DNA from 3 places in the Pseudocitrobacter faecalis genome. Region 1 is predicted to be linked to each of the others. Evidence: predicted binding sites of a transcription regulator. Region 1 holds the regulator's gene; each other region holds the start of a gene.
What was found. Region 1 encodes PurR, which represses purine synthesis genes. Its sites were predicted from a motif close to CANGCAAACGTTTGCNTG; they were not measured.

Region 1 (4,251 bases):
AAACATGGTCGCGACGGCGCTCGCTTGTTTATCTTTCGGTACCACGCTTGCGGCAACAACCGATCCCAGACCAAAGAACGCACCGTGATTGAGGCTGGTAATAATGCGCGACAGCATTAACGTAGTGTAATCCGGTGCAATCGCGGAAAGGACGTTGCCCAAAGTGAAAATCGCCATCAGGAAGATTAACGCGTTGCGCCGTGCGCGATGTGAAAGCAGCAGCGTCATCAGCGGCGCGCCAACCATCACACCTACAGCGTAAGCGCTGATCAACATGCCAGCGGCGGGAATCGAGACATCAACCCCTTTGGCAATAACGGGTAATAGCCCCATTGGCGAAAATTCGGTGGTACCGATTCCGAATGCGCCTACGGCTAACGCCAGTAAGGGATAATTCACTTTCATGCTTTGACTCCGGTTTGCCGCAAACGCAAGGCGGCGTGACAACAGATGGCAAAAGCATGACATCAATCACAAAAAAACAGAAGTGAACAAATTAGCAAAATATTTTTGCTGAATTGATAACAATCGAAGAGAGGGAGAGCCGTCTCTCCCTTTAGGATGGGTTAATGCAGGACGGCGGTCAGCGCAGCAGCAACGATCAGCGCCAGCGTAATAACCGTGGTGGTAATTGACATCTTCAGTTCGGTACTCATCAATTTTTCTCCTTATTATCCCCACACCAAAAGTGAGCTATGTCATTTTTGCACACTTAATCGCAAAAATCTTCCCGGATTTCACGCAATAACCGATTTTGCGCTTCCACTTTTGTCAAAGATAAGACAAAATTCGACGCTTATTAAAAAGTGTATCGGCCATTGACCCCCTCCTGTCGTCCTGTGTCGTTTTCCCGGCGAACCGCAATTCATAACATTGCGCCAGGGTGAGTGAAGGCAAACGTTTTCGTATTGAATCGATCAGGGGCAGGCCCGGGTCTGGAGTGAGATGGAATGGCAACTATTAAAGATGTAGCGAAGCGCGCAAACGTTTCCACTACAACTGTATCACATGTGATTAACAAGACGCGTTTTGTCGCCGAAGAGACGCGTGAAGCGGTGTGGGCGGCAATCAAAGAATTGCACTACTCTCCCAGCGCCGTGGCCCGCAGTCTGAAGGTCAATCACACCAAATCCATTGGTTTGTTGGCGACCAGCAGTGAAGCTGCCTACTTTGCAGAAATTATTGAAGCCGTTGAGAAGAACTGCTTCCAGAAAGGCTATACCCTGATCCTCGGTAATGCGTGGAACAATCTTGAGAAACAGCGCGCGTATCTCTCAATGATGGCGCAGAAGCGCGTGGACGGCCTGCTGGTGATGTGTTCAGAATATCCGGAATCATTGCTGCAAATGCTGGAAGAATACCGCCATATTCCGATGGTGGTCATGGACTGGGGTGAAGCGAAAGCCGACTTTACCGACTCGGTTATTGATAACGCCTTTGAAGGCGGCTACATGGCTGGTCGTTATCTGGTGGAACGCGGACATCGCGAAATCGGCGTGATCCCAGGCCCACTGGAGCGTAACACCGGCGCGGGTCGTCTGGCTGGCTTTATGAAAGCCATGGAAGAGATGATGATCAAGGTGCCGGAAAACTGGATTGTGCAGGGCGATTTCGAACCGGAGTCCGGCTACCGCGCGATGCAGCAAATACTGTCCCAGAATCCGCGCCCTACCGCTATCTTCTGCGGCGGCGATATCATGGCGATGGGCGCGTTGTGCGCCGCAGACGAAATGGGCCTGCGCGTGCCGCAGGATATCTCGCTGATTGGTTATGACAACGTGCGCAACTCGCGTTTCTTTACGCCAGCACTGACCACTATCCACCAGCCGAAGGACTCCCTCGGGGAAACCGCCTTCAATATGCTGATGGACAGAATCGTCAGCAAACGCGAAGAGTCGCAGTCCATCGAAGTGCACCCGCGCCTGATTGAACGCCGTTCCGTGGCCGACGGCCCGTTCCGCGATTACCGCCGTTAAGCGTCTTTGCGGACGCTCGAGTCGGGCGTTCGCAACCATTCATTGTTCAGCGTTTCACTGTCCCCTAAATAGTCGAGTAACCAGCTTAGCGCTGGTGAACTGTCGTTTTGCTGCCAGGTCAGACAACAGGCGGCATCGGGAAACGGGTTTTCCAGTGCCAGTGCCGCCCATTCGCCTTTATCAATCTTTGGTTGCGCAAAATGATCTGGCACCATTCCAACGCATAATCCAGCAGATAAACAGGTTTCTGACGATTCCCAGTCCGGTACCACGACCCGCTTCTGGTTATCCAGTAACCAGGTGGTACGTTTAGGTAACGAACGCGATGTATCTTCGCGCACCAGTGACGGCCAGTTGCGCAACACGTCATCACTGAGCGGCCCCTCCATTTGTGCCAGTGGATGCGAGCGGGCGACCACGCACTGCCAGCTCAGCATGCCCATATCCCGGAACGCATATCGCCCCCCTACGGGTATCGCGCGTGTCGCGCCAATCGCCAGTTCAACTCGCCCATCCGCCAGCGCATCCCATACGCCATTAAAAACTTCCTGGTAGACCAGCAGCTCTACATCACTGAAGTGGCGATAGAAATCAACAATCATCTGTCGTGTGCGTTCGGGTTTGACAATGTTATCCACGGCAATCGCCAACTGCCCACGCCAGCCGTTGGCTATTTGTTGACACTGCTGACGGGTGATCTGCATTTTTTTGATAACAGAGCGCCCCTCTTTCAAAAACCATGCCCCTGCAGGGGTTAATTCCACATCCCGGTGACGACGTTCAAACAGCGGAACCGCCAGCCACTCCTCGAGTTGCCGTACTGTATAACTGATTGCAGAAGGCACACGGTGGAGCTCATTTGCCGCGCCGCTAAAGCTTCCGTTCCGCGCGACAGCATCCACAACTTCCAGCGAATATTCAGACCACATTTTCTGCTCACAAAATTTTTGAAACCACTACGCAAATATTAGCGTTTCACAAGGCAGTTTTCACTCTCTACACTCTCAGCCTCCTCATCTGTACAAAAAAGGCGTTTTTATGCAACCTGGGAAAGGATTTTTAGTCTGGCTGGCGGGCCTGAGTGTTTTAGGCTTCCTCGCCACCGATATGTATCTTCCGGCTTTCGCCGCGATTCAAAGCGATCTGCAAACACCGGCTGCCGCCGTGAGCGCGAGTCTGAGTTTATTCCTTGCCGGGTTTGCCGTAGCACAGCTGCTGTGGGGGCCGCTCTCAGATCGCTATGGCCGCAAGCCTGTCCTGCTGATTGGCCTGACGATTTTTGCCCTTGGTTGTCTGGGAATGCTGTGGGTACGCGATGCCACCACCCTGCTCGTTCTGCGATTCGTGCAGGCAGTCGGCGTATGTGCCGCAGCGGTAACCTGGCAGGCGATGGTGACCGATTATTATCCGGCACAGCGAACTAACCGTATTTTCGCGACCATTATGCCGCTGGTCGGGCTTTCTCCGGCGCTGGCACCGCTGTTGGGAAGCTGGATCCTGCACCACTTTGAGTGGCAGGCTATCTTTGCTACGCTCTTTGCCATCACGCTGATTTTGATGATCCCCGCGTTGCGCCTGAAATCCGCTCACAAAAAGGTCACGGTAAGTGGCGATAAGCTGACATTTATGAAGCTGTTACGCAGTCGCGATTATCGCGGTAACGTCCTGGTGTATGCGGCCTGCTCGGCAAGCTTCTTCGCCTGGTTGACGGGCTCACCGTTTATTCTGAATGCGATGGGATATAGCCCGACCGTGATTGGACTGAGTTATGTGCCACAAACCATTGCTTTCCTCGTCGGTGGTTATGGCTGTCGCGCAGCACTGCAAAAGTGGGATGGCGCAAAACTGCTGCCATGGCTGCTGTTAATTTACGCTGTCAGCGTCCTTGCCACCTGGGGCGTCGGCCTCACCGCGCATGTCTCGCTCACCGCCCTGCTGATACCGTTCTGCGTGATGGCAATGGCCAACGGCGCCATTTACCCGATTGTGGTAGCGCGCGCGCTGCGACCGTTCCCTCAGGCAACAGGCCGTGCGGCAGCATTACAGAATACGCTGCAATTAGGTCTTTGCTTCCTGGCAAGCCTGGTGGTTTCTTCACTGATTGCCGCCCCGCTGCTGGCAACCACCAGCGTGATGGTCGCCACCGTCGTTCTGGCCGGAATAGGCTACAAGATGCAGGCTGGCGCAGAGGAAAATTCAGCAGAAGAAACTTCACGCGCCTAACATCATGAATATCAATGTTATTAACTCGTAGTTAGTTTGCTAAGATTTTTAA
Region 2 (4,251 bases), 1.1 Mb from region 1:
CAATGCCAACCCTGTCGGCGATTATCGCCATCATCATGGAAGTACCGGTCGCCATTCTGATTGTGCTGGGCTTCTTCACGCGCCCGCTGGCGGTTATCTTTATTTTCTATACGCTGGGTACGGCGGTGATTGGCCACCATTACTGGGATATGACCGGTGATGCAGTGGTACCGAATATGATTAACTTCTGGAAAAACGTCAGTATCGCGGGCGGCTTCCTGCTGCTGGCGATGACCGGGCCGGGCACAATTTCTCTGGATCGCCGGTAAATAAATACCGGACACAAAAAAGGCCGCTTGCGCGGCCTTTTCTTATTCTGCAAAACAGAATTATGCATAAACCGGGAAGCGTGCGCAGATATCCAGAACTTTACCTTTGATGCGCTCGATAACCGCTTCATCATTGATGTTGTCCAGAACGTCACACATCCAGCCAGCCAGTTCCTTCGCTTCCGCTTCTTTGAAGCCACGGCGAGTGATTGCCGGAGAACCGATACGGATACCGGAGGTCACAAACGGGCTCTTCGGATCGTTCGGCACGCTGTTTTTGTTGACGGTAATGTTAGCGCGGCCCAGGGCTGCGTCAGCTTCTTTACCGGTCAGGTTTTTGTCGACCAGATCCAGCAGGAACAGGTGGTTTTCAGTACCGCCGGAAACCACTTTGTAGCCACGGTTCAGGAACACTTCCACCATCGCTTTGGCGTTTTTCGCAACCTGCTGCTGGTAAACTTTGAACTCAGGCTCCATCGCTTCTTTCAGTGCTACCGCTTTACCGGCAATCACGTGCATCAGCGGGCCGCCCTGTGCGCTTGGGAAGACAGCGGAGTTCAGTTTTTTATACAGCTCTTCATCACCACCTTTCGCCAGGATCAGGCCGCCACGCGGGCCCGCCAGAGTTTTGTGGGTGGTGGTGGTCACGACATGCGCGTGAGGAACCGGGTTCGGGTAAACGCCTGCGGCAATCAGACCCGCAACGTGGGCCATATCGACGAACAGATATGCGCCGATGCTGTCAGCGATTTCGCGCATTTTAGCCCAGTCAACGATGCCGGAGTAGGCAGAGAAACCACCGATAATCATCTTCGGTTTATGTTCCTGAGCCAGCTTCGCCATTTCGTCATAATCGATTTTACCGGACTCATCAATACCGTAAGGCACAATGTTGTACAGTTTACCGGAGAAGTTTACCGGGGAGCCGTGAGTCAGGTGACCGCCCTGCGCCAGGTTCATACCCAGAACGGTATCGCCCGGCTGCAGCAGCGCGGTGTAGACGGCGAAGTTAGCCTGAGAACCGGAGTGCGGCTGAACGTTAGCGTAGTCTGCGCCAAACAGCGCTTTCGCGCGGTCGATAGCCAGTTGCTCAACGATATCCACATACTCGCAACCGCCGTAGTAGCGTTTGCCCGGATAACCTTCAGCATATTTGTTGGTCAGCTGAGAACCCTGTGCCTGCATAACGCGCGGGCTGGTGTAGTTTTCGGAGGCGATCAGTTCGATGTGCTCTTCCTGACGTACTTTTTCCTGCTCCATAGCCTGCCACAGTTCGGCATCATAATCGGCAATGTTCATTTCACGCTTTAACATCCGCATCTCCTGACTCAGCTAACAGTAAATTTTTTAAGCCCTGATGGACAACGGCCAACAGTATAACTGATTAGTTCTGCGATAACAGGTCTTGACAAACGATTTTACGCAAACGTTTTCCTTCGCGTCACACAAGGGCTTGAGGAATAAAGGCTCGCCAAATTTCAACGGATAACTTTTCAGGTTTGTGATGCAAATTCTTCACGTTGTAACCAGCATGATGCATTGTTACAAAGAACCATTTACAAAGCAGGGGTATTTTTATAAGATGCATTTAATATGCAACAATAGATAATCGTAAAAAGGAAGCCTGCCATGCTTGATGCTCAAACCATTGCTACCGTCAAAGCCACTATTCCCCTGCTGGTTGAAACCGGCCCCAAACTCACCGCCCACTTTTATGACCGGATGTTTACCCACAACCCGGAACTGAAAGAGATTTTCAATATGAGCAACCAGCGCAACGGCGACCAGCGTGAAGCGCTGTTCAACGCCATTGCCGCCTACGCCAGCAATATTGAAAACCTGCCTGCCCTGCTGCCTGCGGTTGAGAAAATCGCCCAGAAACATACCAGCTTCCAGATTAAACCTGAGCAGTACAATATTGTTGGCGAACATCTGCTGGCGACGCTCGACGAAATGTTCAGCCCGGGTCAGGACGTGCTGGATGCATGGGGTAAAGCCTACGGCGTGCTGGCGGGGGTATTTATCAACCGTGAAGCAGAAATCTACGAGCAAAACGCCAATAAAACCGGCGGCTGGGAAGGCACGCGTCCGTTCCGCATTGTGGCAAAAACGCCGCGTAGCGCGCTCATCACCAGCTTTGAATTTGAACCGGTGGACGGCGGCGCGGTAGCAGATTATCAACCGGGCCAGTATCTGGCAGTCTGGCTGAAACCGGAAGGCTTCCCGCATCAGGAGATTCGTCAGTACTCCCTTACTCGTAAGGCGGATGGCAAAGGCTACCGCATTGCGGTGAAACGTGAAGACGGCGGCCAGGTATCAAGCTGGCTGCACAACTCCGCGAATGTCGGCGATGTGGTGCATCTGGCGGCACCTGCGGGCGATTTCTTTATGGCAGTAGAAAACAACACGCCGGTGACGCTGATCTCCGCCGGTGTCGGTCAGACACCGATGCTGGCGATGCTCGATACGCTGGCGAAATCTAACCATACCGCGCAGGTAAACTGGTTCCACGCGGCAGAAAATGGCGATGTGCATGCCTTTGCTGACGAAGTGAAAAATCTGGGAGCAACCTTGCCGCGCTTTACCGCGCATACCTGGTATCGTCAACCGACCGACGCAGACCGTCAGGCAGCAGCGTTTGACAGCGAAGGATTGATGGATTTAAGCGCGATGGAAGGAGCCTTTAGCGACCCGGCGATGCAGTTTTATCTCTGTGGCCCGGTCGGCTTTATGCAGTTCGCCGCAAAGCAGTTGGTTGAGCTGGGCGTGAAGCAGGAAAGTATTCATTACGAGTGCTTTGGGCCGCATAAGGTGCTGTGATTTTTGCCCTCACCCCGCCCTCTCCCACAGGGAGAGGGAGAAAACCAGCGCAAGAATTGACGCCTGCACAAACCATTCCCTCTCCCTGCGGGAGAGGGTTAGGGTGAGGGGCCGCGGTGTTAAATCGCCGCGTCGTCCTCTTCACCTGTACGAATACGGATCACGCGCGCCACGTCAAAGACAAAGATTTTGCCGTCGCCGATTTTGCCGGTCTGAGCTGTGCGAATAATGGTATCCACACAGGTATCAACGATATCGTCGCTGACCACAATTTCAATTTTGACTTTCGGCAGGAAGTCCACCATGTATTCCGCACCGCGATAGAGCTCGGTGTGGCCTTTCTGACGACCAAAGCCTTTCACTTCCGTTACCGTCATGCCGGTAATACCTACTTCCGCCAGCGCTTCACGTACATCATCCAGTTTGAAGGGTTTAATAATCGCATCAATTTTTTTCATGGTGTTCCTGTTTTTCAGTCGCGTAACCGGTTGCTCACCGTATCATAAATCACGCAAAAGTACGGTGCTACTCTTTAAAATCATTTGCGTCCAGTTCGTGGCGTGAGAGCAGCTTGTAAAACTCCGTGCGGTTACGCCCCGCCATTCTCGCCGCATGCGTCACATTCCCTTTGGTGATTTGCAGCAGCTTGCGCAGGTAGTTGAGTTCAAACTGGTTTCGCGCTTCCACAAAAGTTGGCAGTGCGGTGTTCTCGCCCTCTAAAGCCTGATCGACCAGCGCGTCGCTGATCACCGGCGACGACGTCAGCGCCACGCACTGTTCAATTACGTTCACCAGTTGACGCACGTTGCCCGGCCAGTTGGCTGCCATCAGCCGCTTCATGGCATCGGTGGAAAACGCGCGCACGAACGGTTTGTGGCGGTCGGCGGACTGGCGCAATAGATGGTTTGCCAGCAGCGGAATATCTTCCGTGCGCTCGGCAAGCGTCGGAATTTTGAGGTTGACCACATTAAGGCGATAAAAGAGATCTTCACGGAACTCGCCGCGCGCCATCGCTTTTGGCAGGTCGCGGTGAGTCGCGGAGATAATCCGCACGTTAATGTCGAGGTCGCGGTTGCTGCCCAGCGGGCGGACTTTGCGCTCCTGCAACACACGCAGCAGTTTGACCTGCAGCGGCGCAGGCATGTCGCCAATCTCATCGAGG
Region 3 (4,251 bases), 840 kb from region 1:
CCGGGCCACATCGTCTTTTTCGATGATGCGTCCCGGCTGTTGATTTCCGGTGATGTTATCTTTAAGGGCGGGGTGGGGCGCAGTGATTTTCCGCGCGGTGACCACGGCCAACTGATCGACGCGATTAAACGCAAGCTATTGCCGCTGGGTGACGACGTGACGTTTATTCCAGGTCATGGCCCTCTGTCAACGCTCGGCTATGAGCGGCTGCACAACCCGTTCCTGCAGGATGAAATGCCTGTCTGGTAATAGCAAAAAAGGCCGCGAAAGCGGCCTTTTTCCTGAGGACAAACGCAACATTGCCTGATGCGCTACGCTTATCAGGCCTACAAGGCTCCTGCAATATATTGAACTTGCACTGTTTTGTAGGCCGGATAAGGCGTTTACGCCGCATCCGGCAAGAACAAAGCGCACTTTGTCAGTGAAATAAGGCCGCGAAAGCGGCCTTTATTATGTCGTCTGACCCGTCTTACAACACGGCGACAATGGCTTCGCACAGCGGCGCCATGTTGTCCGGTGTCATACCCGCGACGTTGATACGGCCAGAAGCCACCGCATAGACGCCAAACTCTTCACGCAGACGCAGCACCTGGTCTTTGGTCAGGCCGCTGAACGAGAACATGCCGTTCTGTTTGGTGATAAAGCTGAAGTTGCGGTTCGCACCTTTCTCCTGCAGCGTGTTCACAAACAGCAGACGCATGCGCTGAATGCGTTGACGCATATCGGTCAGCTCCTGTTCCCAGATGGCGCGCAGCGCGTCATTGCTGAGAATGGTCGCGACAACGGATGCGCCGTGAGCCGGCGGGTTGGAATAGTTAGCACGAATCACCGACTTCATCTGGCTGAAGGCGCGATCGGCGTTGTCAGCATCGCGGGTGACCAGGGTGCAGGCACCCACACGTTCGTTATACAGACCGAAGTTTTTAGAGTAAGAGCTGGCAACAATCAGCTCATCATGCAGCGCGGCGAACGCGCGCAGACCTTCGGCATCTTCTTCCAGACCACGGGCAAAGCCCTGGTAGGCGAAATCGAACAGCGGTAGCCAGCCTTTCTCAGCGGAAAGCTTCGCCAGTTGTTGCCACTGCTCCAGCGTCGGATCGATACCGGTCGGGTTATGGCAGCAGCCGTGGAACAGCACCACATCACCAGCCTGTGCATTGTTCAGGCTGGCAATAAGGCCATCAAAATTGAGCGCGTGGGTCTGGGCGTCGTAGTAGTCATATTCGCAAACTTCGAGGCCAGCGGCGTTGAACACACCTTTATGGTTCGGCCAGCTCGGGTTGCTTACCCAAACGCGTTTCGCGCTGGTGTTTTTGGCGAGGAAATCTGCCGCGACGCGCAGTGCGCCGGTACCGCCAGGCGTTTGCGCCGTACGGGCGCGTTTCGCATTGACGATTTCACTTCCTTTACCGAACAGCAGCTCCTGCGTGCAACGACCAAACTCCGGGATACCATCAATACCGAGGTAATTTTTGGTCGTTTCATTTTCCAGCAGATAAAGCTCCGCTTTTTTAACGCTGGTCAGAACCGGGGTTTTACCGGTCTCATCTTTGTAAACTCCAATCCCGAGGTTGATTTTGCTCGGGCGGTCGTCGGCACGAAACAGATCGGCCAGGCCCAGAATTGGGTCGGCAGGGGCGGCTGTAATGTTCTCAAACATGACGGGGTTCCATTTATGAGTGACTTGGAGAAATCCGCTATCAGGTTAACGGCAGATTTACAAAATGCCAACCGTTTGCAATGAAAAGCGCGAGCCTTTTCAAAAGTCGCGATTTTTAACTAGTGTAAACGAGAAAAACAGGGCCGAAGCCCTGTTTCCTGTGCATATAACAAAGTGGCGTACTGATTAGAACTGGTAGACGATACCCACAGCAGCCTGGTCGTCGGTAGACAGGCCAGTGGCTGCGGTGTAGTCGTTTTCGTCCAGCAAGTTGAACTTGTACGCTGCATAGACGTTCATGTTTTTGTTGAAGTAGTACCAGGTGCCGACTTCAACATATTTCAGCAGGTCAGCAGTGCCGCCGTCGAAGCCAGGGCGTGACGCCAGGTTTTTACCTTTAGACTGTACGTAGCCAACGGAGGGACGCAGGCCGAAGTCGAACTGGTACTGAACCACTGCTTCAATGTTCTGTGTTTTGTTGGCAAAGCCCGCGTCTTCCGGGGTCATGTTGTAGGTCTGAGAGTACATGACAGCCGCATAAACGTTGTTTGCATCGTACTTAGCAGAGGTCGCCCACGCTTCGGCTTTGTCGCCGCTTGCGCTAAAGGCCTGGTTTTTCTGATCGGTAGTACGGTTAGAGTTAGCGTAGCCTGCGGAGATAGCAAAGCCTTCGCCAAAGGCCCAGGTCGCAGAGGTACTGATACCGTCGCCGTTCTGCTTCTGAATGTTACGATCTTCGTTTTTGCCCTGATACTGAACCGCGAAGCTCAGACCGTCGACCAGCCCGAAGAAATCTGAGTTACGGTAGGTTGCTACGCCATTGGTACGCGCAGTCATAAAGTTATCGGTGTAGTTCCAGCCGTCGCCGCCCCACTCAACCAGCATATCGGTTGCGGATTCAACGTCGTAGATAGCGCCGTAGTTACGACCGTAGTCGAAAGATCCGAATTCACCGGCTTTCAGGCCCGCGAAGGCCAGACGGGTTTTGGTGGTTTGGGAACCTTCAACGTTGGACGCATCCATGTTGTATTCCCACTGACCGTAACCGGTCAGCTGTTCGTTAATCTGAGTTTCCCCTTTCACACCAATACGGGCATAGGTGGTATCCGAGTTGCTGGTGTCACCATTGGTGGTCCACACATGCTCACCGACCATTTTGCCGTAAAAGTCCAGTTTGTTGCCGTTTTTGTTGTAGATTTCTGCAGCGTTAGCTGCACCGGCTACCAGCAGGGCAGGGATCACCACTGCCAGGATATTGCGCTTCATCATTATTTATTACCCTCATTAGGTTTTTTTTATATCGACACTCGCCACTGCCGCCAATAACTTCTGTCAATAAAAATTTACAAAAGTATTGATGATAGTTTGGTGTCTTTTTGTGTCTGAGAGGCATATTTCCATTCAAACCACCGTTTCGCTAGCCGGAAAGTGCTACAAATATCCTAATTAAGTAACAAAAAGAAATTTTATGTAACAATAAATTAAAGATAAGGAACTTTGTGAGACAACTCAAAGTTCTGTTGGGGTTAGGGTAAGCGTTAGTGAATTGCTGTATATCTATATGAATTTCTTATCTTTAATTTAATTATGGGTTGTTTATTGCGCAAGTTGCTGTAATTGTGAACAACTGAAAATGTTAAAATTAAGTTTCAGAAAGGACGTGATCTCGCTTGAAAATAATACTATTTGCTCAGGTGAACCTAAAATCCACAAAGAATTGCGTGTTTTTTGTGCGAAAACGTTAACAGAAATGGGATGTAACAAACTACGTTCTATAGGGGGGTTGATCCTTAAGGTAATTGACGAAGATTTACGTTAAGGGCACAAAAAAGGCCAGCATTTGCTGGCCTTGTTGAAATAGCGGAGCTTTAGAAACTGGCGTTACGCGGCGTTCTTGGGAAGGCAATCACGTCACGGACGTTTTGTACGCCAGTTACATAGGCAATCAGACGTTCGAAGCCCAGACCGAAACCGGAGTGCGGTACGGTGCCGTAACGACGCAGATCGCGGTACCACCAGTAATCCTCTTTGTTCAGGCCCATCTCTGCCATACGGGCATCCAGCACGTCCAGACGCTCTTCACGCTGAGAACCGCCGATGATTTCACCGATACCCGGGGCCAGCACGTCCATCGCCGCGACGGTTTTACCGTCGTCGTTAAGACGCATGTAGAATGCCTTGATCTCTTTCGGATAGTTTTTCACCACCACCGGCGCTTTGAAGTGTTTCTCAGCAAGATAGCGTTCGTGTTCGGAAGAGAGGTCAACGCCCCAGTAAACCGGGTTTTCAAAGGTCTGGCCGCAGTTTTCAAGGATGGTGACCGCGTCGGTGTAATCCACCTGTGCGAAATCCGCCTCGATAAAGCGTTGCAGACGTTCAATAGCGTCTTTATCCACGCGTTCAGCGAAGAATTTCATGTCGTCCATACGTTCTTCAAGAACCGCTTTGAAGACATATTTCAGCATGGCTTCCGCCAGCGCGGCGTTATCTTCCAGGTCGGCAAACGCGACTTCCGGCTCCAGCATCCAGAACTCGGCCAGGTGGCGGCTGGTGTTGGAGTTTTCAGCGCGGAAAGTCGGGCCGAAGGTGTA

Region 2: the regulator PurR is predicted to act here: its motif matches at 1,689-1,706, upstream of glyA (serine hydroxymethyltransferase).
Region 3: the regulator PurR is predicted to act here: its motif matches at 1,725-1,742, upstream of ACOXYR_RS13445 (amino acid aminotransferase).

Annotation. Positions count from the first base shown of each region.
Region 1 is NZ_CBDDNJ010000002.1:1,837,765-1,842,015, reverse strand. Features, by position in the region: gene ACOXYR_RS09575 (MFS transporter) at 1-405, opposite strand, end outside; gene cydH (cytochrome bd-I oxidase subunit CydH) at 567-656, opposite strand; gene purR (HTH-type transcriptional repressor PurR) at 951-1,976, shown strand; gene punR (DNA-binding transcriptional activator PunR) at 1,973-2,905, opposite strand; gene punC (purine nucleoside transporter PunC) at 3,015-4,199, shown strand.
Region 2 is NZ_CBDDNJ010000002.1:783,502-787,752, reverse strand. Features, by position in the region: gene ACOXYR_RS04395 (DoxX family protein) at 1-269, shown strand, start outside; gene glyA (serine hydroxymethyltransferase) at 330-1,583, opposite strand; gene hmpA (NO-inducible flavohemoprotein) at 1,899-3,089, shown strand; gene glnB (nitrogen regulatory protein P-II) at 3,209-3,547, opposite strand; gene glrR (two-component system response regulator GlrR) at 3,615-4,251, opposite strand, start outside.
Region 3 is NZ_CBDDNJ010000002.1:2,674,517-2,678,767, reverse strand. Features, by position in the region: gene ACOXYR_RS13450 (MBL fold metallo-hydrolase) at 1-249, shown strand, start outside; gene ACOXYR_RS13445 (amino acid aminotransferase) at 470-1,660, opposite strand; gene ACOXYR_RS13440 (porin) at 1,847-2,929, opposite strand; gene asnS (asparagine--tRNA ligase) at 3,529-4,251, opposite strand, start outside.